3 regions of the Paenibacillus sp. J22R67 genome follow, and region 1 is predicted to be linked to each of the others. Evidence: riboswitches for the same ligand, from Rfam matches in the RefSeq annotation. Region 1 holds a riboswitch; each other region holds the start of a gene.
What was found. Region 1 has a riboswitch for ZMP and ZTP ahead of AC58VC_RS26550 (bifunctional 5,10-methylenetetrahydrofolate dehydrogenase/5,10-methenyltetrahydrofolate cyclohydrolase). Riboswitches for the same ligand answer to the same signal wherever they lie in the genome.

Region 1 (10,746 bases):
ATGGAACTGGGTGGAATCCGACAAGGTAAGACTTTGGATGTAGGCAGAGTTCAACATGATGAACAGCGTATCCCCATAGTCGAAATGCATCGTCGGAGAACCGAATTTCTTATAATAGATATCCAAAGTGTTCTGGAACGCTTCATGATTACCTGCCAATACGAAGAACGGTTTAGAACCTGGGTCCCCGAAATACTTGTTGACGAAGCCCGACGCTTGATCGTATTGCAGTTGGGAACCGTCATCTACGATATCGCCCATGTGCATGACTAAAGAACTATCATCCGCTGCAACCTTAGCGAACAATTTATCGGTAAACGCGTTGCCTTGTGTATCCGGAATAAGCGAGATTTTGAAGTTATCTCCATCTTGCGGTTGCGGGATCGAGGCTAGAGACAATTGATCCTTATAAGTCGGCATGGCGTTCCCGGCTTTATCCCGAGCATTGATTCTTAAGGCATACTCGCCATTCGCCAAGTCGCTTGTCGGTTCGGCATATCCCCAACCCGTGTTGGCGTCGTAATAAGCAGGCAATTCGATATTATTCATCCGAACGGAAATGCTCGCCGGATCCACTTGAGATTTGCTGTCCAAAAGCTTGAACGTGACCCTCGGCGTCGGAATTTTCACTTTGACGTCATGCGTAGGAGTTACGTCTGTCATCGTCGGAGCTTCCTCGTCCGGAGTCAAATCCACATGATACGTTTTGTCGATATATGGAACTGATTCGTTGGGAGTTAACGCTTTGTCGTAGGCGTCTACGAATACTCTGTAATCCCCTTGGGTTAGATTTTCCAGCTTGAAGCTAAGACGACCCGTGACTTTATCGTACGTGTAATCCTTATAATCCACGTCATTGATTTTAACCGTTATTTTGTTCTCGTCTACCCCGGAGAGACTATCGATAATCGTAGTCGAGAAATCAAGGGTATTGCTGAACAAGCCATCCGACGAAGGACTTGTCTCGGTAAACTCCGGACCGCTAGTATCCGTAACCTCGTCCGTATAGATGAATTTCATATCATCGAAATAGACCGATCCGGAATATGCTGGCTTCGATTTTATTGTCTCAACCATATATACATAGTTAAGACGAATCGGCAGCTGCCAGCCCTCAGGGATAGGTACCTCTATATACTTCCATCCAACCCAGTTTATATCATCCGTCTCCGTGGTCAAGTCGAGCGTCTTGTTCGAGGGAGTGCCGTCTCTAAAAATCGCCCTCAGCCAAGGAGCTTTGCCGTCCCCGTATACCCACATGCCGAATCTCTTCGGGTATACGTCGGTCTTGTACGTTGCGTCCATTTGCGCCACGCTAGACCAATGCGGTAACCAGTTCATTGTTCCGTTCAAGCTTCTATTCGTCCATTTGGATGTGTCATAGCTCATTTTGAAGCTTTTGTCGCCCGAATGTTTGACCGTCGTGGATAGGCTCAAGAAAGGGCTCGTTCCGGCGCTTCCTGCGTATTGATCTACATTACCATAAGCGTAGCCGCCTAGATGGTAACCTTCGATCGGGTACGTCTCGAAATTGTCGATGACCTGCTCTTTGATACCGACCGTAACTTGTGTTGTTAACGTCTTACCCGCAACCGTTACCGTAAGCGTTGCTGTTCCGTTACTATCGTTGGAAGTGACCAAACCGCTCTCGTTCACGGTACCGATACTGCCGGAAAGGCTCCACGTTGCCACGGAAGGGTCGATGTAAACCTGCCCTCCAGTTGCATCGGTAGCCACAAATCCGAACTGCTTTTTCGCGTTATTGTTCATAACCACGTTGGTGCTCGTCAAAGCAAGGGTAGCCACGGCATCCACGACCGACACTTTCGCGCTTCCCTTCACGTTGTCGACTGTCGAGGAGACTTCTCCCGCGCCGATTCCGGTATTCGCGATATAATGGCCGTTCGGGTCGACGCTCCCAATGGTCGACGCCCAAGTTGCGGGACGGTTGCCGTTGGAGATCGGATTGCCGAATTCATCCGCCAAACGATAGGAGAAATCGTATTTCGAGCCGGTGTAAAGCGTCACGTTCTTATCGACGACCACGTTTCCGACCGTCGTGCCTTTCGTCGCCGTGCTGACGAATAACAAGGAGCTGGAAACGAGTCTCGAGCCATTGACATCGCCAGGGTGGCTTATGGTTACCGGACGATCGCTGCCTGCTTGGCGTACGATCATCTCCGTCGAACCGCCGCCGTCCAGATTAAGTGCATTGACGGCTCCCGCTTCTAATAAATATTTCCCAAGATCGGGAAGACCTGTTCCAACGCTCCCCGTATAACTAGTGCTTGGTTTGTCTACGGTTACCACGACAAGGCTTCCATCTGCCCTCATACCTAATGCTGTACGCGCGTTAGCGGCCGGATCTCCGGTCGTCACCGCTACGCCGTCACGTACAAGCCAAGCGTTAGAGGTGATTGAAGTCACGATATTATTGTTCAAGATATCTTGGTTCGCGGCATCATTACCTGCGTATAAATCGTATTTAAAGCTAACCTCGGCGTTAGTCTGCAACGCCTGGACGATTGATTTCGACGTGCCTACGCCTTCCAGAACGACGGAGTCGTCGGGAATATCGAAGCCTTCTGTCGACGTTACGTTAACGACGGTACCCGTGTAAGTTTGCCCCGGATGAACGCCGTCGAAATTATTGCCCACGCGGATCAACGCGAACACGGACTTGCCTTTGTCCGTAGCGTAGTTATGCGTCATTTTACGTGTTTTCGTAACTTTGCTTGTATGGATGACTAAAGCGTTATTGACAGCCTGGTTTCGGTTAAGCAGGTTTACGCCGTAGACAGCCCCCGTAACCGAGAATGTTCCTTCAGCATGAACCTCCTTAATTTCGGGCTTATTTGCGGTATCCATATAAAAACTGATACGATCGTTATCGCCTGGCATCTGGCTTACAATCAGCTCGCCGTCCTTCATCATTAACCCGAGCGGATTTCCGGATACCGGATCGATATCGTAAAAATCACCGTCGACTCCGGCGATGACTTGATTGCCTTTCAAAATTTCCCGGTTTGCCTGATCGCCGATTGTTTCCACGGCACTGATGGTATCGTATGCCTTGGCAGTGATGATCTTCGTGTTCGAATCTTTCGGATTAATATCCAGACGGTTAACGACGACTCGATTGTTCGGTTTATAGTAGTTACTGTATTCCTCCGTAGTAAAGTGGACGCCGGAGGAAACTTTCTCGCTTCTCAGTACGTTAACGTCGCCCGGCGGAGCTGCATTGACCGTCAAAGCGCCAATGCTTGATACATTCAGTACAGTCGCGAGTGCCAGCAGCATCGCCGGCCATTTTTTGTTTCTAATGATTCTTTTCATACAACTCTCCCTTCAATCGTGTAAGACGGTTACTAAAAACATGAATAAAGATGTAGCGCTTAATCTGGAAGAGCAATAAGCTTTCCTACTTCTTTTTCCCTCCTAACTATACTTTTTACAATACGGTACTATACGACTTAATAAGGCTTCATTCAATACAATCGAAGGAAAGGAAACATGTTGATTTTGTAAAAAGGAACAAGAATCTCACAAAAAATTGTGCGAAACTACATCGTTACTAAGCAGTTTCAGAACATTTATGCACATAACATGGTATTTCATGAATGATTAGGATATGAAACTGCCCTTTTATATTTTCATTTAAAACGCTATCATAGGCGACGACAAAGAATTCTAATCACGACGAGATCAGGTCCGCAATAGATATATGAAATCGCAACTTTATATACATGTAGTCAAAAAAAATTCATAATGCAGAAAATTACACGACTGTAATTGTGACATCTCGTTGAACAAGTAAAAATTATGTAAACTATTACTTCGTCAGCATCATGAAGTTTCATCCGTGAAAGACCATAATTAATCCAATTATTCACCATAAATCAATAGGAAAAATAAAAAAAGGCTGCTCTCAAGGTATTTACCTTTTGAGACAACCTTCTTTTATTCTACTCCATTTAACACACTCAATTAGCCGCGATAGAAATCGCATTCTTCCCACTCCTCTTTACCTCATACATCGCTTCGTCCGCCTTCTGCAACAAACCTGTGAGATCCGAAGCATGGTCAGCGAACGGGCTGCTTGTAATTTGACACTATCGATGAGGCTCATACCAGGCCAAAACCGTGCTCCAGTTACTCCATCCATAATAAGGAACGCCTACATCCAACTGAGGGATCCAGATCTCCGCATAACTCCCATCTGGATTCGATCTCCACACTTCCGCATGTTTGCCATCGGACCGGATCCATGTCAGTTTATTACTCTTCCTGAGCATGTACGGTCCGAAGTCTCCGTTTTTTTCCGGTGGGTTAGTGAGTTGCTTCTGCTCTTTATTTGAAAGGCTCACCTGATACAAGGCGGGAAGCGGCCAATCGCCATCCTCTTTGGACTCCTTAGACCTTGAAACAATAATCATTCGGTCATTTTCCCATGTAAAATCACGATCGGCGAATCCTTGCGGCGTAAACGAAGCAGGCTTCATAGCAGGGAGATCCTTGAGCTTCAAATGCTTATTCTGCACGGCCATTCGGCCTTCTCCTGCAATATAAGCAAGTCTAGCTTTCGTAGGTGACCATGCAAACCATTGCGGGTAATGCAGCATGTTATCCATCTGCTGAAACTGATTGCCATCCGAAGACAACACACATAAGGCATTGCCGTCAGCTGACAAAGATGCCGTTGGATTCGCGGTAAACGAGATCCATTTCTTATCATTCGACCACTTGAATAGGCTTGTGCCGACGGCAAAAAAGCTAGGTGATTCCGTAGGAAGCGTATAAAAATGTTTGCTCTTATTAGGGTCCATTTTGGCGTCTGTCGGAACCATATAGAGTTCAACATTCGTCCACCCCGATGGCCGCAGCTGAGCAGGTGATGATACCAGAAATCCACTGCCATCAGGTAGCCACGAATAGTTATCCACACCCCGTGTTACGTTCTTAAAGGGTTCCACTTTATCACGGTTAACCTTTGCGATATTCAAAACGCCATCTATTTTAAAAGCAAGATCATTCCTATTGGGAGACCACTGAAAATTGTCACCGCCTGGATACACACGGTTATGTTTTTTCATCTCCAAGCTATACACCCATATCTCATGCTTCTGTTCTCCGAGGGCAAGAGAGTAGGCAATGAACTTCCCATCAGACGACCATTTGGGTTCGCTCACCAGTTGATTTAGAGTGACTTGGAGCTCCTTATCCTCTTTTTTGACCCATAGATCTCCGCCCCGTACAAACGCAGCTTGTATGGAATGCTTGGGTTCAGCAAATCCGACTTTACACCATAAAACTGAAATCAACAGGCTGACTACTATCATTTTTATTTTCATCCGTTACCTCCACTTCAATTGTTACAGGAGTATTTTTAACATGTTGATCCAAATTATTCCTGAATACATAACAACAAAAAAACTCTTAACAACTCACACTGACCAAAGGCCCGAAGAGCAATTAAGAGTTTATCATTTGAAATAGCCGTATCTTACCAAAAGCCTGTAATACAAATAAACTAAGCCATAAGCAAGTATATAGGATACAAAGGTCCAACCTATATTCCAGTGATTGCTGTATTCTACTTTGCCAAAAATAAACGCCAAATATTCCAGCGAAGTCGTAGCTAGGCACAAACAGCCTATTTTCAGGAGCGCATGTCGATTATTTTTCCTAATCCAATAAATCATATAACCCGCCATAACGGGATAAAGACCTAAATCAAGCGGAAGAGCCGAAAGTGTCTCATCATTTTCAATCAATGGAGTAAAGTCCCAGAATTCCAAATGATAGCCCGTATCATTGATTAATCCTGCTATTGTGACCGTAATTGGGCTTATAAGAAAAACAATAATGCGAGACTTCCTATACAGATAGATGCCAAACACCCAGGGGATTAAAAATCCTACAATAATGTTTAACAGCATGATTTTCACCTCTTCACTCTAGATCCCCTAGTATGACCAGTTGTTGGCGAAAATATGTTGTTTACAAAAGTCTGGGACGCCGCTGTTATCTTATCGTTTACTTGCTAATTTCTCAGCAGCATCGACCGTATGTTTGAGTAAAGTTGCTATGGTCACTGGACCGACCCCGGCTGGAACCGGTGTAATGGCCGAAGCCACCTTCCTACAAGCCTCATAGTCAACATCCCCGATGTTGCCAGGATTGTAGCCTGCATCCAAAACAATTGCGCCTGGTTTCAGCCAATCACCCTGAACAAATTGCGGCTTCCCCACTGCAGCCACGATAATATCTCCTAAGCGTACGATATCGGCCAAATTCGCTGTTTTCGAGTGGCAGGTCGTAACTGTTGCATTCTTATTTAGCAGCATCAAAGAAACAGGTTTGCCGAGGATTGGACTTCTTCCAATGACAACCGCATGTTTACCTTCAACAGGAATTTTATAATAGTCTAAAATTCCAATTATCGCCGCCGGCGTGCAGGAAGGGAACTCAGCAAATCCGAAAGCATTCTGAGCAAATCCCAATGTAGTCACTCCATCGACATCTTTATCAATATGAATCGCCTCAAAAGCTGCCCTTTCATCGATCTGTTTCGGGACTGGGTGCTGCAGCAAGATACCATGCACGCTATCATCATCATTAAGCTTGTTAATTGCCGCAATTAACTCCTCCGTAGTCGTGTCCTCAGGAAGAACAACACGAATAGATTGAATACCGAGTCGCTTGCAAGCATTTCCTTTCATCCGTACGTAGGTTGCTGACGCAGGATCATCACCGACTAGCACAGTCGCTAAACAAGGGACGATTCCTTTTTCGGCCAAATTTTCTACTCTGCTGAACAACGATTCCTTCATGGCGTCTGCGACTCGATTACCATCCAAGATTAATGTTTCTGCTGACATGTTAATCATCCCTTTTGAGTAAATTGGAAACGCAAAGAGGTAAGGGGATATCCCCTTACCTCTGCCCAGGCGTACGGCTGATTATCTATGTGCTCCCTCATGGTTACCCATGTTCCGCCAGTCACACACAGTTGCTTCTATGAATTCATCATAACAATTAATGACATAGATTTCAATGCGTATGATAGGATGGAATAAAACATGTACATCCTAAGGAGAATTTATCTATGTCGACGATTCGAGAAATGACAATCGAAGATTATGAACAAGCCTTTTTACTGTGGAGTCAGATTGAAGGTCTTGTATTAAGTGAGGCAGATTCCAAACCTAATATCGAGAGCTATCTGCATCGAAATAAAGGATTTTGTTTCGTCTGCGAAGCGGATAAAAGGATCGTTGGAACTATTTTAGCGGGGCATGATGGCAGAAGAGGGTTTATCTATCACCTAGCTGTTAATCCGGAAAACCGCAAACAAAGGATTGGACATCGGCTCGTAGAGATGAGTTTGGCTCAGTTAAGAGAAATAGGCATTGAGAAATGTCATATTTTTGTGCTCGAAAATAATGATCTTGGCCATTCTTTCTGGACGGCAGCGGGTTGGGAAAAAAGAAGCGGATTTTTCGTTTATTCGAAAACGCCTTAGGCGATCAAATAGAAAAGGGCTGTCTAGACCTGTTGGTCCAGCAGCCTTTTTTTTATAGTTTTAATGTCATAAATGAACTAAGCGGGTCATCGGTGTAATCCGAAAACGGCAGACAATATTCAAACCCGAAGTTTTCATAAAGTCTTCTTGCAGGTTCAAAGGCTTCCATGGAGCCTGTTTCCAGACTTATTCGCTGATAGCCACGTTGCTTGGCTTCCCCAATGATGTGTTCTAGAAGCTGCTTGGCAACCCCTTTTCTTAGATGGGCTGACGAAGTGCGCATGGATTTTATCTCACCGTGTCCGGAGTCAAGTTCTTTCATTGCGCCGCATCCAGCTAATTGACCTTGATCCCATGCACTCCAAAATGTGACTTTCGGTGATTTAAGCCCATCAATATTCAGGGCATGCATGCTCTCTGGTGGTGAAAGCTCTGACATCCCTTTCAGATGTTCAAGGATTAATGTTTGTACCTCAGGACCGGTTAAATCATCAATTTTAATGTCCAAAACAGTCATTCTGAATCTCTCCTTATGATTACTCTCTAATTCTACGTTATATTTTACATGAATTTGCCTAAGGTCAAAACCTTTTTGTGATGAGAACGATAAAATTTGTTACTTTATACAGTTCCTCATAAATGTGCATTCATGAACTCCTCTATCCATTGTGTGACTTCACTTTGTTTACTGGATAAGTCCCCCAGAATCTCTAGTTCTAAGTTTAATAACGAGCTTGCGTTATTCGTAATTAAACCTAGAAATTCCAATACACCTAGTGGTTGTGCCAAATTCATATTTTTGCAAAACAAACCAATGCTTACTCCTAATTCGACCGGCGTTATTCTTACCCCAATTTGATCAAATGATCTGTCGTACTCATGCTTCCAACTGTACGCTTCTTTATTTATTTTTAATCCTGTCATTGTTGCTGTAGCAATTTCCCTAATGTTATTATCGTAAAGTTTGAACGTTATCTCCCCGAGTAAATCCGTGTATATAAATATCTCATGATATTCAACAGCGAAGCATCTTTCCATGGAATTCCATTCTCTAAAAGCATTCGACTGAAGCACAAGCTCGCGTACTTCATGCGGAGGTGATCCCTTTGCCAGCGCTTCCTTTGCAAGATTCATAATGATTTCATTCGCTTCCCAATCTTCGTTAAATTTAGCGTTATCCAAACCTTCACCCGCCGCTTCTTGAAATTTAAAAGGACCCTAGAATAATTTCCAGGATCCTTTACTGAGTTTACCATGATTGAGCGATGGCTGAAAAGCAACGTCGCTGCAGGCGCTCCGCGTAGCCTAGTGCCAGCTGCAACGATGCTTTTCATCGTTGCGGCTGCGAAAAGCACGCGCTCGCTCGCGCTCTTGCCTCCCAGCGATGTTTTTCATCGCTGCAGGCGCTCCGCATAGCCTAATACCAGCTGCAACGATGCTTTTCATCGTTGCGGCTGCGAAAAGCACGCGCTCGCTCGTGCTATTGCCTCCCAGCGATGTTTTTCATCGCTGCAGGGCGCTCCGCGTAGCCTAATACCAGCTGCAACGATGTTTTTCATCGTTGCGGCTGCGAAAAGCACGCGCTCGCTCGTGCTATTGCCTCCCAGCGATGTTTTTCATCGCTGCAGGCGCTCCGCGTAGCCCAATGACGATGCTAAGGGAACTGGAGTCCTCTATTCCGATGAAAACAAACTACCTCCTCGCGGAGGGGATCTACAGGACCTTATTCGTCCTTCATGTCACAGTTTTCACGTAAATTTGGCAAAATAGCGGACCGTAGTTCCCCTTGCAGGCAGAAAATGTGCCTTGTCAAAGAAATAAAGGACTGTAGTTCCCCAATACTACTTATCCTTGCGGGAGAACGATCGATCGATGGCTTCTCGGGTGACGATCGCGCGGGCTTCAGGCCCTGTCTCCCTAGACAGCAATCGCCTGAACCTCACCAACAAGCGCCGCAAAAGAAGCAATCGCCCTCGTTAAATCCGCTCGATCGGCAGTCATGCAAGCGAATCCCTCCTGGATTCGCCTCTCGAAATCAGCAGGGGCCGCTGCAAAATGGCTACACTGAGCGACAGCCCCTTTCTCGTTCAGCAAATACTGCCCATTGCACGCGAACAACACTTGAACCAAGCAGCTTGCGGTTCGAAATAGATGCCCTGCTGCGTACGAAACATCATTACGTCCCAAAGCTTTCTTAGCGTTAGCTACAGAGAAATCGGCTTCCCACATGAATTTCGAGATAGTCGCTTGCCGCAGCGCATCCGGATACGGAGATGTATTCGCCTTCATTTCAGCGACGAGGCCCTCCGGATCCCAGAGCGGCCGGCAGCGCGCGACTTCTCCCATGTAGATCGATGTGCAGAAGCCATGCGGATGCCCCGGCTGATAGTGGATATCGATCCGTCCCTGCCGGCAATCCTCGATGATGCCTGACACTCTCGCGGCATCCCGATACAGCACATCCAAGGGAAAGCCGCCGCTGCTAAGCCAGCCGCCGCCATTGATCCACGGCCCCCAACCGCCTATAGTCGTGATAAGACCGCTGCGGTGCTGGTCATCCAATAACTCCGCAGCTTTCTCCAAAGCTGCAAGGTCGATCGGCTGCTCAGGCCGATAGTACACGCCGATGTCAATATCTGACTCCGGTGTTTCGGTGCCGCAGGCACGTGAACCGCCTAATACAATAGCAGCGATTCCTTCTACTTTTTGTAGCTGCTCTACAGCCGTTTGTATGACTTCATTGGCTTCCATAGACTAATCACCCACCTTGATACTAAAACTTTACGATAAGGGTCGTTTGCGGTTCAAGGGTGATCTTTTCTTTAAATAATACTTTCCCTTCTGAACAGACTACGGCCACCTCGTCTCCTCCAAGCAAGACGCTTTGAATCTCGCGCCCTTTCAACAATTCGCTGCCGAAACTGGATAGCGCGAGTTTACCCATCTTAACCTCCAGCTCCAGCTGTCCCGCCGTGCTGCGGAACTCGCCCCAACCGTCATTTAAGCTCCAGAAACTGCTGAATTCGTCTTCCTGCCATTTCGGACTAAAGCCAATATGTCCTTGGACCATATCATACTCAAAACCGCTTAGCGCAAGCAGTAATCCGAAGGAAGCCATCGAGCGTGCATAATTGCTGCCGCATTCGAATTCATTCCACGGATTACGGCGTTCACCGTCATACCGGTCGCGAATCGCCTTCACCACACGCAGCCCTTCCGTT
Region 2 (10,746 bases), on a different contig from region 1:
GTTCCCCCGCGTAGATGTGAAGAATGAAGGGCTTATTTTCGGGCTTCAAGATAAAAACAAGAAACTTAAACATCAGTTTGAAACACCGATGCGGTTTTCTATCAAAAATCTATCCGTTAATGGCCTGGGATTCACAATTAATGAAAATGTGATGCTAGAAAAAGTTATTCAGAAGAATTCCCAACTTGAAGTTGAGTTGATTTTGGGCTTTTTGGTGCCATGTACAATGGAAATTGTTCGGCAAGAAAAAACGAATGACGGCTATTATTACGGGGCAAGTTTTATCAGCATCCCAGACGAGAAAACGAACGCGCTGCGCGGATTTATTTTAAAAAATCAGATTGAAACCTACTTCGTCCAGAAGCAGGAAAATGAAACAAAAAAAGCACTGGAAAAAAAGTCTGCAGCTAATCAGTAGCCTACAGGCTTTTTTTTGCGTTCCAAGTACTATATAATAAGAAGGATGATTTTCGAAAATTAAGGAGTTGTAACTACGATGGCTTTGAAAGCAGGTATCGTCGGTCTACCGAACGTAGGAAAATCGACATTGTTTAATGCAATTACACAGGCGGGGGCAGAATCTGCAAACTATCCGTTCTGTACGATAGATCCGAATGTTGGGGTAGTTGAAGTACCGGACGAGAGATTGCAGAAGCTGGTAGAGATGATTGTCCCTAAAAGCATTGTTCCGACAGCCTTTGAATTCGTTGATATTGCGGGTTTGGTGAAGGGCGCGAGCAAGGGTGAAGGGCTTGGAAATAAATTTTTGGCACACATTCGTGAAGTGGATGCTATTGTGCATGTTGTCCGTTGTTTTGAGGATGATAATATTACTCACGTTTCCGGTAAAGTAGACCCGATTGGCGATATCGAGACGATTAATCTTGAACTGATCTTGGCTGACATTGAGTCTGTTGAGAAAAAGATCGAGCGCTCCCGCAAAAACCTGAAAGGCGGCGACAAGAAAGTTGTAGCCGAGGTTGAGTGTCTGGAACGCATCAAGGAAGCACTTTATAACGATCTGCCGGCGCGTAGCATCGATTTGAGCGATGATGAGAAGCTGCTCGTCCGCGACCTTCACTTGCTGACAATGAAGCCTGTTCTTTATGCAGCCAACGTGAGCGAAGACGAAGTATCCACAGCAGATGAGAATCCATTCGTCAAAATCGTTAAGGAGTACGCGGAGAAAGAAAACAACGAAGTTGTTTCGATCAGCGCAAAGGTGGAATCCGAGATTGCTGAGCTCGAAGAAGAAGAAAAAGCGATGTTCCTCGAAGAGTTGGGACTTCAAGAGTCCGGCTTGAATAGATTGATTAAAGCAGCTTATCGCAAGCTTGGCTTGTATACGTATTTTACAGCTGGGGTGCAGGAAGTTAGAGCTTGGACGATCCGTAAAGGAACGAAAGCTCCTCAAGCGGCTGGCGTAATTCATACCGATTTCGAGCGTGGATTTATTCGTGCCGAGGTTGTATCTTATACGGATTTGGTAACGGCTGGCTCCATGAATGGCGCGAAGGAAAAAGGGCAAGTGCGTCTGGAAGGTAAAGAGTACGTGGTGAATGACGGCGACGTTATGCACTTCAGATTTAATGTTTAATAAATAAAAAATAAAGAAAGGAGTGATCCTTTATGTTGGATCGACTTCAGTCCGTTGTGGACCGCTATGATAAATTAAGTGAGCTACTGTGTGACCCGGATGTGACGAGTGACACAAAGAAGCTTAGAGAGTATTCGAAGGAACAATCTGATCTTCAGGAAGCCTACGATGCTTATAATGAATATAAGAGCGTGAGCGAGCAATTGGCAGACGCGAAAGCGATGCAGAATGAAAAGCTGGACGATGAAATGCGTGAAATGGTGAAAATGGAGATCGATGAGCTTAGCGAGCAAGCGGCTAGTCTGGAAGAACAACTCAGAATGCTCATGATGCCAAAAGATCCGAATGACGACAAGAACGTCATCGTTGAAATTCGTGGAGCGGCAGGCGGCGATGAAGCTGCGTTATTCGCAGGCGATCTTTACCGTATGTATACCCGCTATGCGGACGGGCAAGGATGGAAAACGGAAATTCTTGATGCTTCCGTGAACGATTTGGGCGGATTCAAAGAGATTATTTTCATGATCACAGGAAAAGGCGCATTTAGTAAGCTGAAGTTTGAGAGCGGAGCGCACCGTGTACAGCGTATTCCAGTAACTGAATCAGGCGGACGTATTCATACCTCTACTTCGACAGTTGTTGTGATGCCTGAAGCGGAAGAAGTTGAGATCATTATTAATGACTCGGATATCCGTGTAGATACATTCTGTTCGAGCGGAGCGGGCGGTCAGTCCGTTAATACAACGAAATCAGCGGTTCGTGTGACGCACGTGCCTACGGGGATTGTTGCAACATGTCAGGACGGCAAATCGCAAAACTCTAATAAGGAGCAAGCGCTTCGCGTACTGCGTGCACGGATTTCCGATAAGATACGTGAGGAAGAGGAAGCGAAGTACTCAGGCGAGCGTAAAAGCAAAGTCGGTACAGGTGACCGTTCGGAGCGAATTCGCACGTATAACTTCCCTCAAAGTCGGATTACGGATCACCGGATTGGTTTGACGCTTCACCGACTGGATACAGTGCTTAACGGTGACATGGGAGAAATCGTGTCGGCGCTAACGATTGCCGCGCAGTCGGATGCTTTGGATAATGGGGAGCAGGCAATGTGATGCCGACTGCCTCGAAGACAATTAGAGAAGCCTATGTAGAGGCTTCTTCTTTTTTAGGGAAGCTGGGCGTAGCTGAGGCTGCTTCTTGTGTGGAACTTTTGCTGCAGCACCTACTCGGCTGCAGTCGGACGGAGCTGCTGTTCCGCTTCCAGGAACAGTTTCCTGCCCAGCTGGAGGGCTCTTGGCGCCAGCTAGTGGAGAGGAAGGCCGCGGGTGAGCCGGTACAGTATGTTATCGGCGAGCAAGATTTCTATGGCCTTACGTTCGCGGTTAGCCCGGCGGTGCTGATTCCGCGGCCGGAGACGGAGCTGCTCGTGGAAGCTTTGCTCCACGAGGGCTCGCGTCTGTTCCCGCAAGGCGCTCCGCTGCTTGCGGATGTTGGCACCGGGAGTGGCATCATCCCGGTGACCGTGGCTCACGCGCGCCCTGACTGGCGCGTGGCTGCCAGCGACATCTCCGCGGCAGCGCTGGAGATGGCTCGCTCGAACGCGCAGCGCCACGGCGTGGCTGCACGGGTGGAGTGGCTCGAGGGTGACCTCCTCGAGCCTTATATCGAGCGCCGGATCGCTCCAGATATACTGGTGTCTAACCCACCGTATATTCCTGATGGCGAGCTCCCGGCGCTGATGCCCGAGGTGCGGCTGTTCGAGCCGCACACGGCTTTATTCGGCGGTGCCCTTGGACTCGACCTGTACCGCCGGATGGTTGGGCAGCTGCCGCTCTTGCCGCGAATCCCGACTGTGGTCGGGTTCGAGGTTGGCATCGGGCAGGCGGAGGCTGTGGCGGCGATGCTGCGCGCCGCCGCTGATTGGGAGGAGATCCGGTTCGTGCCGGATCTCCAGGGGATTGATCGCCACGTGATCGCGATCCGGGCGCGGGAGCACTAGGGCTACTGGCTCCTTCTGATCCCCCGTAGCCGGATCGCTCCACGGAAGTGCCTAGGTTTAACGATGTTTTTCATCGTTAAAGCCACCGTCCGAACGCAAAAAGCAGCTGTAACGCTGTTTTTCACTCTTACAGGAGTGATTCCTGGTTGTTCCAAGGGAATCATGTAGGTTTAACGATGTTTTTCATCGTTAAAGTCTCCTGCCGAATCGTCGAAATGGCAATAACGTTATTTTTCATCCTTACGGCTGGCCTGGGTTGCCTGAGATCATTACAACTCTATCAATTCTACCAAAATTAAATAGATTGCTAGGTTTAGCCTCTCCACTTTTTGCCTATACTGGCTAGTAGAAGCGAAGGGAAAGGGGCTTTTCCTCATGGTAAAAAGAACGGATCGTCATTCATTCAAGCACTTATTATTCGTGGCTTTTGCACTTATTGTTATGATAACTAGTTGGGAATCCAATCGTACGAATGCGGCGGTTATTTCGCCTACTATACCGGAAGAATCGATTCGCTTGCGTATTCTAGCAAACTCTGATTCGGCACAGGATCAAGCTCTGAAACGTGAAATTCGCGATGCGATTATTGTGCGTATGCAGGACTGGGTAGTTGGACCGCACTCTTTGGATGAAGCAAGAGCGGTGGTATTGGCTCATTTGCCGGAGTTCGATGCGCTTGTCGGGCAAATGATTGAGTCCCGTGGGTATCGTTATACGCATACGGTTGAACTTGGCAAAGTGCCTTTCCCAACGAAAATGTACGGTAACGAAGTTTATCCTGCAGGTGATTATGAGGCGCTTCGCGTCACGATTGGCAGCGGGGAAGGTCAGAATTGGTGGTGTGTGCTATTTCCACCGCTTTGCTTTGTAGATTCTGTTTCAGGAGAAGCGGTGGCAGCTGCCGCTGTTGTAGCCAAAACAGAAACTTCACCTGCACCAACAGCAAAAACAAAAGACAGTAAAGTAGCTCAACCAACGGTTAAACAAGCCAAAGAGTTGAAAGTAAGCGCCGAAGAGCAAGTGAAGCCTGCTATTGCTGATGCTACTACTGATGCTGCTGCAGACTCACAGCCCAAAGTGAAATTTTTCATCTGGGAAATGACTAAAAAAATCGTTTCATGGTTTAGCTAATATTTTGATTTAGTTAATACGTTGTTTAGTTAATACCTACAATTCATTTTGGAAGTAAGGATGATAGATCGTGACAAAATACTGGAAAGTTGACCTGGATAGGGTCAGTGACAGCGGTGGAGAAATATTGGATGCCGCAGCGCTTCTGCGGAGCGGGGACACCGTAGCTTTCCCAACGGAAACAGTATATGGCCTTGGTGCTGATGCTACAAATACCTCTGCGGTAGAACGTATTTTCTCAGCGAAAGGACGGCCATCGGATAATCCACTGATCGTTCACATCGCGGATGCTGGGCAGCTCTCAGATCTTATTGAGCCTGGCAGTGTCACGCTTGATCATTATAGGCTTATGGAGACTTTCTGGCCTGGCCCTCTTACTATTGTGCTGCCTGTGAAAACAGGTAGCATTTCGTCGTTGGTGACTGCCGGTCTTACGACCGTAGGCGTTCGTATACCTGATCATCCTGTGGCCCTAGAGCTTCTTCGCAAAGCAGAACTTCCTATTGCAGCGCCAAGCGCCAACAGCTCAGGCCGACCGAGTCCAACGCTGGCTTCACATGTTCGAGAAGATCTTGATGGTCGAATCGGAGGCATTGTGGATGGCGGCGGGACGGGCGTTGGTGTTGAATCGACGGTGATTCAGTTTGTAGATGGCAGGCTGTATATTTTACGTCCAGGCGGGGTTACGGCAGAGCAGCTGCAGTCCACGCTGCCAGCTATTCGCATTCATGAGGCTGAACGGGAAGATGTGCAAGTTTCAGAAACACCCCGTGCTCCGGGAATGAAGTATACGCATTATGCGCCGAAGGGATACATGCATATCGTATATGGAGACGATGCAGCTGCGGTGGCTGCTTGGATTCAGCGCGACATTCAAGCCGCTACAGAACGCGGGGAATCGACGGGTATCCTTACTTTTGAGGAGAGAGCCTCTCAGTTTGAAGCTGATTTGGTCATACCCTGTGGCTCGTTAGCTGAACCAGAAACGATTGCTCAGGAGCTGTACGCCGCATTAAGGCAATTTGACCAGCAAGGGATTCAGTATATTGTCGCAGAAGGCTGCCCAGAAACAGGGATTGGTCAGGCAATTATGAATCGTCTGCGCAAGGCAGCCGGTCACCGGCTTGTACGTGTTTAGCTAGCATGATTCCCAGTTTGTCCGCATATCTTGGTTAAGAAAGCGGACAAGGGGGACAGCACTTATGCTCGTAAATGGCGTTGAATTTGGACAAATAATCACCATATTCATCATGGCGTTAGCCTTGGGTTTGGATGCTTTTTCCTTGGGAATCGGTATCGGCATGAAGGGGATTCGCTTGGTGGATATTTTTAAAATAAGCATGGTGATTGGACTTTTTCATATCATAATGCCATTAATGGGCATTTTCATGGGGCAATATGTCTCGCTTCTCCTTGGTAATGTGGCTGCTGCAGCTGGCGGATGTTTGCTCATTCTTTTGGGTTCCCATATGGTGTATAGTTCAATTAGAGGAGAGGAAGCAACTTCTCTTGATCATAGGTCCTTATGGGGGCTGACGATTTTTGCGCTTAGTGTCAGTATAGATTCGTTCTCGGTAGGTGTATCCCTAGGGATGTTTGCGACGGATATCCTGTTAACCGTGCTTATATTTGGTTTGTTCGGCGCGTTGCTCTCCGTAGCTGGATTATTGGTTGGCAGACGGGTGAACGGCTGGGTTGGCGAGTATGGCGAAGCGTTTGGCGGGCTTATTCTGCTCGCGTTTGGGATCAAGTTTTTGCTATGATACAATAGAGGCGGGGCAGGCTCTGCCTATGTTTCTTAGAAAGTTTCAGCTTATGCTTACGAAGAAAACTTTCCTACGGAAAGTTCTTAGGAGGATCTCATGTTGCGAATTCTATTTGTCTGTACAGGAAATACGTGCCGCAGTCCATTAGCCGAAGGTTTGCTGCGTATCAGGGTGCACCAAGAAGGACTTGCGGCGGAAGTTCGTTCAGCTGGCGTATCCGCGATGACGGGCACTCCGATCTCCCGAAATAGTGCAGCGCTGCTACAAGAAGCAGGGTTCAAAGAGTCTATTCGTTCATTAGCCATTCAGGAGTCTGAGGTGAAGTGGGCAGATCTCATTTTGACCATGACGATGGGGCATAAACGTACGGTTATCCAGCGCTTCCCGGGTGCGATTGATAAGATTTTTACACTCAAAGAATATGTAGAGGACGATCATCGAATCCTTCAGGCAATTGAGGAAAGGGAGAAGCTGGTGACGGAAGTTCAGCTTAAGCAAGCTCTTTCACAAGCGATAACAGTCGAAGAGAGAAATCGGATTTATCTGCTTGAAGATTCAATTCCGGATTACGATATTTCTGACCCTTACGGCGGCCCATTGGAGGTTTACCGGCAGACGGCGAATGAAATTAGCGGGAGTTTAGATAAATTGGTTAAAAAACTTCGTGAGCGAAAAGATGACCCGCAGTCTGGGAAATGATTTGCGTAAGACATCTTTACACCTCGCGTATAATGCGATAAGATGGATCTATCAAGCAAGACTCAATGTAACTGGCGACGAGTGGGAGTAACCACAATGGAGCATTGAGCTATACGGCCGGTCGCCTGGGCAAAAGAGCAACGCGCTATTTCTAGCGTGTCCGCTCTTTTTTTCGTTTTCTGGTGGACTTTGGGATATAATAGAATGGTCGAATTCGAACAAGCAAAGGAGCGTTCTATTCATGAAAATTGCCTTAGGTGCGGATCATGCAGGCTACCGTTTGAAAGATGTTATCATTCCTTTTATTGAATCATTAGGCCATCAGGTCATAGATTATGGGTGCAGCTCTGCAGATTCCGTTGATTATCCGGATTATGCGATGAAGGTTTGTGACGATGTGGTCTCAGGCGAAGCTGACAAGGGAATTCTGATCTGCGGAACAGGTATCGGGATGTCGATCGCCGCGAATAAGGTTCCAGGTATCCGTTGCGCGCTGGTCCACGATCTATTTTCTGCTAAAGCTACACGGGAGCACAATGATACGAATGTACTTGCTTTAGGCGAGCGTGTCATCGGACCGGGTGTTGCCGAGGAAATCGTGAAAATTTGGCTGGAAACAGAGTTTTCGCAAGGTGTTCGTCACCAGAACCGTATTAACAAGTTGCAAAGCATTGAAGATCGCTTCGCGATTCATCCATAAGGGTGGCCACCATGACAAATTCCATACTTCACACGATCGCAGAGGATTTGGAAGCAAATCTTCGTGAGTTGGTTAAGGTGGGCAATCTAAGGCCAGGACAAATTCTGGTCATTGGTACGAGCACGAGTGAAATACTCGGTCATCGGATTGGGACATCGGGTACGCTGGAAGCAGCTCGGCCGATTTTTGAAACAGCGCAGCGCATATGCCGTGAGTTCGGTTTGCATCTGGCTTTTCAATGCTGCGAGCATTTGAACCGCGCACTTGTCATTGAGGAAGATCTATTCGCGATCTCCCCTCAGCTTGAGCCTGTGTCGGTCATTCCGGTGCCAAAAGCCGGCGGTTCAATGGCCTCATATGCGTATCGTCACTTCGCGAAGCCTGTTGTCGTTGAGACCATTCAGGCACACGCTGGGATCGATATTGGCAGCACGCTGATCGGGATGCATTTGCGTAGGGTTGCTGTGCCTGCACGGCCGCCCGTGCGGAATATGGGTCATGCTTATGTGACTATGGCGTTTACACGACCTAAGCTGATTGGCGGCACAAGAGCTGTCTACACACCAGAGGCTGCCGAGCAGCTTTATCAGCAAGCCGCGCCAGATGCGGATTGCTAGGTTAACTTATAGATATAAACTATCCTTTAGGAGGAATTCCATATGACAAACTTTCTAAGTAAACAAGATCCAAAAATCGTAGAAGCAATGAATCTAGAGCTTGGTCGTCAACGCGACAAAATTGAGCTTATCGCATCTGAAAACATCGTAAGCGAAGCAGTGCTTGAAGCGATGGGTACAGTGCTGACAAACAAATACGCTGAAGGTTACCCAGGCAAAAGATACTACGGCGGCTGCGAATACGTAGACATCGTAGAAGATATCGCTCGCGACCGCGCGAAGGAGCTTTTCGGAGCTGAACATGCGAACGTTCAACCGCACTCTGGTGCGCAAGCGAACATGGCTGTTTACTTGGCAGCTCTAAACCCTGGTGACACGGTTCTGGGTATGAACCTGGCACATGGTGGTCACTTAACACACGGCAGCCCTGTTAATGCTTCCGGTATTCTATACAACTTCGTTGCTTACGGCGTTAGTGAGAAGGATTTCCGCATCGACTATGACGATGTTCGTAAAGCAGCATTCAAACATAAACCTCGCATGCTTGTTGCTGGTGCAAGTGCATACCCGCGCACGATCGATTTCGAAGCACTAGCTTCCATCGCTAACGATGTAGGCGCATTGTTCTTCGTGGATATGGCGCATATTGCTGGACTAGTTGCAGCTGGTTTGCACCCTAACCCAGTGCCGCATGCACATTTCGTTACAACGACAACGCACAAAACGCTTCGCGGTCCTCGCGGCGGTATGATTCTTACGCGCAAAGCTTGGGCGGCTGCGATTGACAAAGCTGTATTCCCTGGTTCCCAAGGTGGTCCTTTGATGCACACAATTGCGGCAAAAGCCGTTTCCTTCGGTGAAGCTCTCCAACCGGAATTCAAAACTTACGGCCAAAACGTCATCAACAACGCGCAAGCATTGGCGACTGCACTGACAGCTGAAGGCATTAACCTTGTATCCGGCGGTACGGATAACCACTTGATGCTGATTGATCTGCGTAACCTGAACATTACAGGTAAAGACGCTGAGCACGTGCTTGATGAAATCGGTATTACGGCGAACAAAAATGCGATTCCTTTTGACCCAACTAGCCCGTTCATCACTAGCGGTATCCGTTTAGGTACACCGGCTGTTACTTCCCGCGGTATGAATGAAGAAGCTATGCAAACCATCGCGAAAGTAATTGCACTTACATTGAAAAGCCCGAAAGACGAAGCTGTGCTTGAGAAAGCTCGCGGCATGGTGAAAGATTTGACAGCTCAATATCCGCTCTACCAAGGCTTAACTTATTAATCAAAATATAAAGGGCTGTATCTGCAGGTCATCAACGACCTTTGGATACAGCCCTTATTTTTTTACACGGCCGCGGGATGCACCTTTTGCTCCGCTTCCTTCAAGCTAGGTAGAATGGATGCCATCAAGCCTATTCCGGCGATGCCGGTCAACAGAATGAATAGCGCCATTGCCCCGGATGGTAGAAAACCACCGATGATCATATTCAGTCCACTAAGCATAATAGCAACACGATTCGTCATGCTGCTGAGCGCCATATAGGAGCTGCGAGCGTGGTCAGGGACAAGCTGTACAAGCAGCGATTGCTTTAATGGCACATAGGTCAGTTCACCTATAGTGGCAATGAGCATTAGCAGCATAAGCATGATCGGTTGGCTGCCGAAAACAAGATAGGTGTAGCCGGCTACGTTAAGAAACATGGCGAACAGCATCATCCTGGTGTCGGAATTTCCCTTGAGCAGGCGGCCAACAAAGAGGGAGAGCAAGACAACGGCAAGCGTATTCTCCGTACGAAGTACGCCGACGAGCGGGAGGCCATCGATGGTAGCTGACATACCAGGAAACCAAGGGGTGTGGTGGATATCCTGAGCGAGCCGGATGCCGATATAGCCGTTTAAATTCATTTCGACTGAGACGATAAGTACACTGGAGATCAGATAGATAAGGAATCTGCGGTCGCGCAGCACTTCTTTATATCGATTGTACATTGAAATCTGTTTAGGACTTGAAGGTTGGACTCCGTCATCATTGATCTTAATTACTTCGGCTGGCATCGTTTCTGTCATGAAAAAGGCTGTCACCAGCAGCGCAACTAGTGACATTACGCTAGCAACGAGCAGAAGTTCAAAGAGATAGTCGCTAAAGAAGAAACCACCGATCATCCCCGCGACGGAAATGGCCAGATTGTTGGACCAATAATTGATCCGATAAATGGCTTTGCGCGTATC
Region 3 (10,746 bases), on a different contig from region 1:
CCGTGCAGAGAAAACGCGCGTCTAGCCCTGTTTCTTGACTCAAACGTTCAGCGAGCGCGATAGCATCCTCGGAGAAATCTACCCCAGTAACCTGTGCACCGAGACGAGCCCACGAGAGCGTATCCAAACCAAAGTGACACTGGAGGTGCAGCAACGACTTACCCGCCACATCGTGCAGTTCCTCGCGTTCAATCGGCCCTAGGGTTGACTTGCCTGCCTTGAACCCAGCGATATCATATCGGGCTGTACTGGCGGCATTGATGGCGGTGCGGGCGTTCCAGTGTATGCGGTTCTGTTCCGTATAATCGGTCATGGATGAATCGCTCCTCTGCTCTTTTATGAAGTTGCCTGTTCACTTCCATACGCCCAGGGCTGAGTTGTCGTCGTCAACTCCTCACCCGACTCGATTGCCGCCTGCATCATGATAGATAGATAATGATCCTGCATAGCTTCTTCCAACCCGTAGCATGCAGGCCCGCCCTGAACGTAGTCCGCCATCCTAGCCAAACTTGTAGCTATGGCGATTTCATCGTCAGATAAACGACCAAGAACGAACGGATTTATATACACCCATTCATTATTAGCTGTTATCCCTCGGTGGTAATATCCTTCCAGGTTACCGTTATGCCCAGTATCAACTCTTCGGAGGTCTCCGTATATAGGTGTCTGGAAGTCCTGCAAATACTGGAACGATTCGTCCGTTAATTCTCCGTGGCTTCCTCGAACAAGAACACGATTCTTGCGAATCCATGAAAAATACTGATCACCTGTAAAATCAAACAGAGCCAGCTTGTCTCCAAAGCTTAGTGTAACGATATCCTGTACAGAATCGCCAATTTCTTCATTTTCCGGAGGCCCATAACGCCCCGGTCCTTTCACAAGCTTGGACGTAAACCTCTGTCCCCTGATGATAGCATTCTCGAAATCAATACCAAGCATCTTTCGGATCAGACTGATTCCATGATAACCGTGAGCGGCCGAGACTTGCACTTGTGAAACGTCACCTAGTTTACCTGATCTCACGAAAGCAATACGCGCGGCATGCATAGGTTGAAATAAATACTGTTCAGCTACCTGTACACGCCCTTTCAGTTTGCGCAGCGACTCGTACAAGGCAATCATGCCTGGGATGTCCCTAGCCGGTGGTGTCTCTGTCAATACCGGAATGCCCCTCTCAGCCAGCTCCAATGTACAGGAAGGCGCAGCATCCCACGGAACAGAAACGACCGCGAACATGAGCGGCCCGCTTGAAGCGAAAGATGCCATATCCCGATAGGTTTTCACACCCCATTCATCCTCAATCTCTTTACCGCGTTCCTCATCACGGACAAGCATCGCCCGTACGGCGAAATGCTGTGGCAGCGCCTTTGCAATACGTAAATAAAAATCAGCTCTCCACCCTCTACCAACAATACCGAATTCAATTAAAGACATAATCGTTCCCTCGCTTTCGTTTAAATAACAAATAGACAATTCTTATGATTGTTAAGTCTATTGGTTAAGATGATACTATGAGAGTAACATTGTTTGGCAAAAAATTAAATATTTGCTGACTTAAACTTGGAGGCGGCGTTTGTTATGAATTATACGATTTATATTATTGAAGATGATATATCCATAAGTCGTCTACTGAAAGAGCAGATTGAAAAATATGGTCTTTCTGCATCCGTTGCGGAAAACTTTGAAAACATCATAGAAGAATTTCATCTTCTGAGTCCTCATCTCGTCCTGCTGGATGTTAATCTGCCTAAGTTTGATGGATTTTATTGGTGCAGAAGGATAAGGGAAACATCCAAAGTGCCTATCCTTTTTATATCTGCAAGGGAGAGCGGGATCGATCAAGTGAGAGCTCTTGAAAACGGTGCGGATGATTACATCACGAAACCCTTCTCTTACGAGGTCGTAATGGCCAAAATTAACAGCCATATCAGACGAGTCTTTGGGGATTATGCCCCTTCAATAAGCGAGCGTGTCATTGAATTGGAAGGATTGAAATTGTACCCCGAAAGATTAGAATTGGAGTGTCAAGGAAAGACGGCCATTTTGACTAAAAAAGAAGCCATTTTGCTCGAAAGTCTGATCCAGACTTATCCTAAGGTGGTTAATCGAAATTATCTTTTGGAACAAATGTGGGATCACTCCGATTTCGTTGAAGAAAACACACTCAACGTTAATGTCACCAGAGTAAGAAAAAAATTGCAAGATCTTAATATTGAGAATGGAATCGAAACAATAAGAGGATTAGGTTACAAATTAAATAAAAACTGGTAGGAGATGATGTCATTTGAGTTTATTTATAAAGGAGCAAACGAGTTATCTCGTTGTTTTTTATTTTTCCGTTATTTTATCCACTTTTTATTGTGTTCTTGCAAGCGACTTTACCTTTTTAGACGTTCTATATGTATTCTTATTCAATTCTTTTATTCTACTTGTTTTTCTCGGCTGGAAATATGTGAAGACGAAGGACATCTACAGATTACTAAATAGAAATTTCAATGCCATCGAAGAAACCTCCTTGGATCAAGGAAACTCCTTTTGGGGGCACCATATCTCATCTCTATTAAAACAGCAATATCGTTTATATGAAAGGAACATGCACCAAATCAACAAAAACCATCAAGAACATTTAACCTTTATCAATCAGTGGGTACATCAAATGAAAACACCCCTTTCGGTCATCCGACTTCAGCTTGATGCGCACGCAGGCGAACCTTACGCGCATGGGATGAGCGAAGAAGTGTATAAATTGGAAAAAGGTCTGAATATGGCACTATATTACGCGCGTATTGATGCTTTTGAAAGAGATTTCGTTATCGAAAGGACACATCTGAAACCGCTAATTTTGGATTGCATCAGCCAGGATAAAAAGCTGTTTATTAAAAACAATATGTTACCTAAAGTAGATGTTAACGACACCATTCAGGTTTATACTGACGTCAAATGGCTTAAATTTGTGATCGAGCAATTGATATCAAACGGCATCAAATATTCCAGAGGCAAAGGAAAATATTTGACTGTTTCCGCCTTTCAAACGAAAGATCATACCGTGCTGGAAGTTAAGGATGAGGGCATTGGCATACATTCTAAAGATATCAAGAGGGTTTTTCAGCCCTTCTTTACCGGTGATAACGGAAGGATTCTGGGGGAATCTACGGGAATGGGGTTGTATCTTGCGGAAAAGATATGCGAAAACTTAAATCATAAGATTACTATTCAATCCGAAATGAACCAAGGTACAAAAGTCAGCATTCTATTTGATAATATCAAAACGGATCATAACTAATACTAGAAAACATGCCTATTCCGTGGTGCATGTTTTTTTACTTATTCCCAACCTTACAACAATGTAAGGTTGGAGTAAGAAAGGTGAATCGCTTAAAGTGACGAGACGAAGTAGTGTATATACGGAAGACAATGATAAAGGAGTCGTTATAAATGGAAATCTTAAAAGTCAGTCATTTAAGTAAAACATATGGTAAAGAAGTCATGTATCATGCTTTAAATCAAATTAGTTTATCCGTTGAACCCGGAGAATTCGTAGGAGTGATGGGACCTTCCGGCAGCGGTAAGACGACGTTACTAAATATGATCTCTACGGTTGATCAGCCCACAACAGGAGACATTTTAATTAATGGCCTCCATCCTATAGAGTTGAAGGGAGATGAATTAGCACTCTTTAGACGCAGAGAACTTGGCTTTGTATTTCAAGATTTTAATTTGCTTGATACCTTAACCATTGGGGAGAATGTGGTTTTACCTCTTACCCTGGATAGAATTTCTCTGATTGAGCAGGATAGAAGATTGCAAAGTATCGCCAAAACTTTGGGTATAGAACATCTTCTAGACAAAAGAACTTACGAAGTCTCCGGAGGCGAAGCTCAAAGAACGGCTATTGCCAGAGCCATTATCCATAATCCCTCTCTTCTACTCGCTGATGAACCAACGGGAAATTTGGACTCAAAAGCAGCAAGAACCGTTATGGAACTATTTGAGAAGATTAACAAAGAACAACAGCTTACTACGATTATGGTGACGCATGACCCTGTTGCTGCCAGTTATTGCGGCAGGATCATTTTCATCAAAGATGGCACCATCTTTAATGAAATTCATAACGGCGGCAGAAGACCGCAATTTTATCAACAGATTATCGATGTGCTTTCACTTTTGGGAGGAGCAACTCATGGATTTTAAACAGTTTGCGACCAGAAATGTCCTGCGCAATGGAAAAGCCTACTTCGCGTATTTCTTAAGTACATTGATTTCCGTTACCTTATTCTTCTCTTTGACCATGTTCATTCTTCATCCAGATAAAGGAATATTTAAATCCTACATCAAGGTATCCCTTTTGGGAGCTGAAATCATTGCTTATTTATTTTTGTTTTTCTTTGTGTTTTATTCAATTGGTGTATTACTGAAAAAGAGGTATAAGGAATTCGGTATTCTATATATCCTCGGCATATCCAGGAGGCAGCATCTCAAGATGATCACCATTGAAAATATGATCATCAGTGTCGCGGCAACAATCGGCGGCATCATTACGGGCTTAGTGTTCTCCAAATTATTTCTGATCATCATCGAGAAACTCTTGAGACTTCAATCTTTGCCTTTTTATTTTCCGTTAAAAGCAATTCTTATCACGCTTGGATGCTTCTTGCTGCTAGGGGTATTTGTTTCCTTATTTACATCATGGATCGTAAAGGAGAAAGATATTTTACGTCTGCTAAGAGCGACGAAGGCCGCTAAGCCCGCTCCTAAATTTTCAAAACTCATTGCTATCTTTGGATTACTTTTACTAATTGTTGGATATGTCTTATCCTTTATTCCGATAAAAGGGAATCTGGAGAAATTAATTTTAATGATCATCGGCATCATCGTCTTTGCCACTTATTTATTATTTTCGCAGTTCAGCGTTTATACAATTGATTTATTAAAAAAGAACAGGCTCTATTATTTAAAAAGCACAAATCTAATCTGGGTATCCAATTTGTTCTATCGCATACGGGACAATGCCAGAATGTTCTTTATTATTACCATCACATCTACAGCAGCTGTGGTTTTGAGCGGCGCCTCTTATGCCTTTTGGGCGAATACACTTCATGATATTGACACTCGATATCCGCTGGCATTTACTTATCAATCATTCGGTAATCATCCATCCGCGGCAGACGAGATCCGATTTATTGAAGATCAGTTAAAGAATAATCATTTTCAGTATGAAAAAATAACTGTGACTATGAAACATCTTACCCAAGAGGATGAATCTTCGTTTCCCGTTATAAAAGCAAGCCTTTATAATCAATTCGCGAAGCAATTAAACTTGAAAACCGTATCACTGCAAGAGCAAGAAGCCATTAAAATCGTCCCTCCTACGGAAAACGATCTTGCAAATCGCCTATCGTTTGAAGGAAATAACATCCGAATCATAGACGAAGTACGAGTGAATTTATTACAAGATCAATTTCAAACGATTTATGTCGTTACCGATCAGGTATTTGATCGCATTGCAGAGGTTGAACAAGCCCAACCCCAGTATGCGTTTCATGTCAAGGATTGGTCTGACACCTACGTCATCTATGATGAATATGAGAAGAAATATGGCGATAGTCAGAGAGCGTTATTTTTATCCAAATCTCATATTTATGAAACTGAAAAAAGAGCATACGGCACAATTATGTTCTTATCGATATTCTTAGGCGTCATCTTCTTCGTAGCTTCAGGAAGTTTTATTTACAACAAGTTTTACATGGATCAGGAAAGTGATAAACAGAAATATAAGCAATTGCATAACATCGGTTTAACTTTTAAAGAAATGAAAAAAGTTGTTTCAATCGAAATTGGTGTATTGTTCCTGTTTCCTTACTTCGTGGCCACTATGCATTCCGTCGTTGCTTTAGGAGCCTTGCAAAGGATATTTAAGTTGGAAGTTGGTGCAGCCGCGTTCACCGTCATGGGCATCTTCTTGTTCCTTCAGATCGTTTATTTCTTGTTTATTAGAAAAAATTATTTGAATGTGATAAAAAGACATCTAAACTTCAGCTGAAGCAAAAAAAGTGCCATTGATAGAAGTTTTCTTCTAGCAATGGCATTTTACATGCTCAAACAATTGTAGCGCACTTTAAATACGTCGTTCGTACAAGCTTGCGGCCCAGCCTTGAGCTTCATAGCGACCACAAAACGTGAATCCTTCACGGATGTAATAGCGATTGAGCGCCGCGTTGCCAGCCATGCAATCTAGACGCAGCCAGGATTTGCCTTGTTCTCTGGCATAACCCTCTGCCCAATTGAGTAGCCGTGTACCTATTCCCATACCAGGGTAGTCCCGGGAAACGGCAAGTCGATGTACATACCCAGCATCTTCGTGGAACCGTTCCCCCCAAATCTCTTCATCCTTCCAATGAACGGATAGGCAGCCGACAGGCACACCCTCCATATGCGCCACAAATAACTCATTCTGCTCGATCAGTTCGGACACATAGGCCTGTGTAAACCTTTCTTCGCGCCACTGCACAATACCCTGGGTCCGCTCAATCCACCGTGCCGCACTGACCAATAGATTACGCACCGCTTCTCCATCTTCCAACATCGCTCTTCGTATGTCCAACCTACCATGCCAAATGTATTCTAAAAGCGCAGCCGTTTCCAGCGCCAATGCTTCGCTAGACATCCGCGCCACAACATGTAAGGCAGCGTCGAACCCTGTTGTTACACCGCCGGACATGACAATTTTGCCATTATCGACATACCGGACATTCTCAACAACTTTTGTATCTGGTGACACCATGCCCCGTAAAAGGTCGTATGCTTTCCGGTTCGTTGTCACTCGAAGCCCCTTCAACAAATCAGCTTTCGCCAGCAACAGCGCTCCGGTACATACCGAAAGCACAATTGAGGCTTGACTCGCCACCTCGCGAATCCAGGTGATCAGTCTTGAGTTGGTTATTTCTGTACGGGCTCCCAACCCTCCGGGCACGATGAGAATGTCAATCGCTGGGCAGTCATCAAAGCTATACCGTGGCGTGATCGTGATGCCGCTAACGGTTGTCACAGGGATTTCTTTTTCGGCAACTGTAAAGACCTGAAATTCGCTACCCAAGTACCCAGCGACTCCAAACACATCATGAGGACCGGTAAAATCCAACGTATCTACCCTTTTATACAACAGAACTCCGACATTCCTTGCCCTCTTCATCGTCATCATCTCCCTAGAAAATAAAAAGAGCATCTGACCCATTGGATCAAACGCTCTGCCCAGGCGATCGGCTGTACGTCATACGCGCTCCCCCGTAGTCCTCTACGTTTCGCCAGTTACGCGTACCAGAAATTCCCTTTTATTATACTTAGAAAAATGAAAGTCGTCTAGATGAAAACACCATTTTCCTTGATTCATCGAATTGGAACTTTAAATATAAATAATAATGCTATAACAATTGGTATAGTAATCGCGTACGCAACTAATGGTCGGCAATAATGTAACCGAAGCAAAGGAAAGGTGATGATATTGAAGAGAACGGAATAAAGCATCGTCCAACCGTTAAAATGTATAATCGCTCCTGTGAGCAAGTAAATGACCTCAATAAAAGAGTAAATGACCACCCATAATCCAATCCATAAAGTTGACTTCGCAATTCCTTTAGGATATTTACCTAGAAATATCAGTGTTGTGGCTGCGAAACATACCAAACAGCACATCTCGGTACCGATATAACTATGAATTGGCGGTTTTGGCTGATGCTGCCATAGCGGATAATGATAGGTAAGCAACAAATAGAATATGTCTCCAAGCAAGAAATACAGTATCGTAGCATGGTATTTTTGCCAATTTCGCCAGTCTCCCCAACGCCATGCTGCAAGTATTATTATTATTGCCATAGCAATGAAAAGCATTTGATTACCTCATAACACTGAATCTTTCGTTTTACAAGTTATAATTCCCTAATCCATTTAAGGGTATACGCAAATTAGAGTGATAATACAGTAATTGACTCACTGTTGAAAACTTCCCCATTGTCGCGGAACCCGCAGCTTTCCATGGCTTCCCGGCCATACCCCCGGTTCTGGTATCGTTTATCAATCATTAGTCGTAAATATGGAACGCCGGTTTTCAAGTGTGATTTTTCTGAGTGTAATCATACAAAGTGCCCCCCTCATTATCTCCTAAGATGAGCATTCGCCCACGTAAATAGAATAATACGATGAGCAAAATACGGGAATGGTTTCCTTCTGTAGGTATCAAAAGATGGTCGGCACCATACCCCCATCCATCCGTATTGGAGCTCCTTTAAACGCGGACGCATAAGGACTGCATACGAATGCAGCAAGTCTGCCTATTTCAAAAGGCTGAATAAATCGCTGTATTTCGGAGTGAGGCAGGTTGGCTGCCATAAACTTTTTCTCTTTTTCACTAAATGCCATATTCTCGGGAAATAAACTTTCAATGATTTGATACACATTTTCGGAAAGCGTTGGACCTGGCATGATCGTATTGGATGTAACTTCCGTTCCTATCGTAAGTTTAGATAAACTTTTGGACAGTGATAATAACATCGATTTGGTCATGGCGTATTGCGGCATTAGACCTGAAGGCATAATCGCTTCTTCACTTGCTATAAAGATGATTCGTCCATACTTATTTTTCAACATTTTCGGCAAATAATATTTGGATAAACCATTAGCGGCAAGTACATTCGTGCGAAAATATTTCTCCCAAACCTCATCTTCAACATCCTCATAGGACATAATTTCATAAATGCCCATATTGTTAACCAGTATATCGATAGATGGATATTTGGCAAATAAAGCTTCTCTTTGCTGCTTATCCACAATATCAGCTGTAGCACTCTGAGGGGAGGTATCCGAAAACTCCGACTTCAATTCCTGTACGGTTCGATCTACCTCTTCATGATTCCGTCCATTAACAAGGACATTGACACCTTCTCTTGCAAGTTCTATGGCAATTGCTTTTCCTATCCCTTTCGTTGATCCTGTTACTAGAGCTGTCTTGTTCCTTAATCCCATATCCATTCATTTCGTCTCCTTTGATGTCGTTCGTAGCAAGCTGATTCGAAGTACTCTTGGAAATCCTAGTGCTCCGGATAGAGATAATATTACTTTGTCAGCATCGATTGGTAACTAGCATACAACGCCATATTTCTAGTTTAACGCGCCAAATCATGAAACTTAAGAAAGTGGCTAGATTCAAAATGCTATGAAGTCGACTGTGTCTTTACATAGTTCGACCGCCAATTTGAAGGCGTACTGCCTTCCCAAGTGCGAAAGGCCCGGTAAAACGAATTCTGGTCTTCAAAGCCAACTAGAAAAGCCACCTCCTTGATATCGAGTTTATCGTCTGCTAAGTATTCTCGTGACTGTTCATGCCGAGCTTGTGTCAGCAAATTTGTGAAAGTTGTCCCTTCGTCAGTGAGACGGCGTTGCAGCGTACGATCGCTCATTCCCAACTCACTCGCCGCTGTACGTATATCGAGGCGTCCACTTGTTAGGCTGCGCTTCAAGATCCATTTAACCATCTCAGAGATCGTACGACCGCGCTGTTCATCCAATGATTGATCCAATACGGGACTCAAGATCTCCAGCAATTCTTTGTTATACGAAATAAAGGGTCGATCCAGATCTCTACGATGAAGTATCAAACGATTACTGGCTCTACCCATCCGGATAGGGCATCCGAAATAAGCTTCAAGGGCTTTTACATCACCCATTGAATGAGAAAATTCCACGCTCTGTGCATGGATATGCTGCTTCGTGCCCCTGCGCCCAAGCTCTATAAGAAAGGCCAAAGTGGTTCCAACCAACACGGGTGGACCTGGTTGTTCACTATTCATCCACGCCAACTCGATTGTACAACTCTCACCCGCTTCTGTTATTTGCAAGCTTTCCGGAGGGCACAGTTGCTTGTATCTAGCCATACGCATAAGAGCGTCGCGATAGTCACGAGCATGGTAGGTCGCTAAGACAGTCGGAGGGTACTGTGTCGTTTCAAAGGCAGTTACAAGATTGATAACCCCCGTGGCAATGTCACCAACGAGATCGGAGTATGCCTGCCAGACTTTGAAATATTGCGCAGTGGTGACTGGAATTGGTTCTGTAATAATCGAAAGTGGCAGCTGTGCTTTACGAGCTATATCGAGTGGGTTCATTCCCATCTGTTGCAATCCTGTCCAAAATCCCGGCGGAAGTTTGATACGGTCAGATTTCATTACGTATGGATCTCCTTCAAATCTTTTTGCATATAAATCACTACTTCCGTTCCAATTCCTTTATTTCGATTCTCGTCCATGTACTCCCAACTAATTGTAAATTCCCCTTGCCCCCAATCAACATAACCCAACTTTTCATAAAGTCGTTTGGCATCTGGATTATCTTTTCCCACCTCTAACCCCATGCTAATACAACCTTTCTTTATTGCTAATCGTTCGGCTTCTTGGATAATGGCTGTTGCTACACCCTGCCTCCGATATTCCGTTACAGTTAACCCTGCTTCTAAGAAAGCAGAATGGGTAATATCCACTAATTTTGTTACAGGCTCATCGTTAGGACCACTCCATCGTAGGAGGAAATGGCCTATGGGCGTTTTATTCTTCCAAGCGATTAAGTACAATCCCTCACCGATCTTTTGAACTGCATATCGGTTATGTTGAAACATAGGATTTCCTGGTGAAAACTGAGTAATAAGGAGATCTAACTGAGATTCTTCTGCTTCTTTTATTTCAAAACACATATCTTCTATAT

Region 2: linked by a shared signal. The riboswitch ahead of rpiB (ribose 5-phosphate isomerase B) and the one ahead of AC58VC_RS26550 (bifunctional 5,10-methylenetetrahydrofolate dehydrogenase/5,10-methenyltetrahydrofolate cyclohydrolase) in region 1 are both predicted to bind ZMP and ZTP.
Region 3: linked by a shared signal. The riboswitch ahead of AC58VC_RS07745 (GNAT family N-acetyltransferase) and the one ahead of AC58VC_RS26550 (bifunctional 5,10-methylenetetrahydrofolate dehydrogenase/5,10-methenyltetrahydrofolate cyclohydrolase) in region 1 are both predicted to bind ZMP and ZTP.

What each region holds. Positions count from the first base shown of each region.
Region 1 is NZ_JCAUAX010000008.1:142,330-153,075, forward strand. It holds gene AC58VC_RS26535 (S-layer homology domain-containing protein) at 1-3,336, opposite strand, end outside; gene AC58VC_RS26540 (TolB family protein) at 4,113-5,351, opposite strand; gene AC58VC_RS26545 (CBO0543 family protein) at 5,484-5,939, opposite strand; gene AC58VC_RS26550 (bifunctional 5,10-methylenetetrahydrofolate dehydrogenase/5,10-methenyltetrahydrofolate cyclohydrolase) at 6,030-6,881, opposite strand; ZMP/ZTP riboswitch at 6,938-7,016, opposite strand; gene AC58VC_RS26555 (GNAT family N-acetyltransferase) at 7,109-7,525, shown strand; gene AC58VC_RS26560 (GNAT family N-acetyltransferase) at 7,578-8,033, opposite strand; gene AC58VC_RS26565 (hypothetical protein) at 8,159-8,707, opposite strand; gene AC58VC_RS26570 (hypothetical protein) at 8,831-8,971, opposite strand; gene AC58VC_RS26575 (nucleotidyltransferase domain-containing protein) at 9,443-10,276, opposite strand; gene AC58VC_RS26580 (GH116 family glycosyl-hydrolase) at 10,299-10,746, opposite strand, start outside.
Region 2 is NZ_JCAUAX010000012.1:25,825-36,570, forward strand. It holds gene AC58VC_RS31430 (PilZ domain-containing protein) at 1-418, shown strand, start outside; gene ychF (redox-regulated ATPase YchF) at 497-1,597, shown strand; gene prfA (peptide chain release factor 1) at 1,630-2,706, shown strand; gene prmC (peptide chain release factor N(5)-glutamine methyltransferase) at 2,706-3,593, shown strand; gene spoIIR (stage II sporulation protein R) at 3,969-4,724, shown strand; gene AC58VC_RS31455 (L-threonylcarbamoyladenylate synthase) at 4,795-5,862, shown strand; gene AC58VC_RS31460 (manganese efflux pump MntP) at 5,927-6,487, shown strand; gene AC58VC_RS31465 (low molecular weight protein arginine phosphatase) at 6,587-7,189, shown strand; ZMP/ZTP riboswitch at 7,247-7,327, shown strand; gene rpiB (ribose 5-phosphate isomerase B) at 7,431-7,889, shown strand; gene AC58VC_RS31475 (TIGR01440 family protein) at 7,901-8,506, shown strand; gene glyA (serine hydroxymethyltransferase) at 8,549-9,799, shown strand; gene AC58VC_RS31485 (MFS transporter) at 9,862-10,746, opposite strand, start outside.
Region 3 is NZ_JCAUAX010000002.1:352,019-362,764, forward strand. It holds gene AC58VC_RS07715 (class I SAM-dependent methyltransferase) at 1-313, opposite strand, end outside; gene AC58VC_RS07720 (Gfo/Idh/MocA family protein) at 337-1,434, opposite strand; gene AC58VC_RS07725 (response regulator transcription factor) at 1,579-2,271, shown strand; gene AC58VC_RS07730 (ATP-binding protein) at 2,453-3,283, shown strand; gene AC58VC_RS07735 (ABC transporter ATP-binding protein) at 3,436-4,191, shown strand; gene AC58VC_RS07740 (FtsX-like permease family protein) at 4,181-6,040, shown strand; gene AC58VC_RS07745 (GNAT family N-acetyltransferase) at 6,116-7,189, opposite strand; ZMP/ZTP riboswitch at 7,240-7,319, opposite strand; gene AC58VC_RS07750 (CBO0543 family protein) at 7,384-7,884, opposite strand; gene AC58VC_RS07755 (SDR family NAD(P)-dependent oxidoreductase) at 8,230-9,021, opposite strand; gene AC58VC_RS07760 (AraC family transcriptional regulator) at 9,204-10,214, opposite strand; gene AC58VC_RS07765 (GNAT family N-acetyltransferase) at 10,214-10,746, opposite strand, start outside.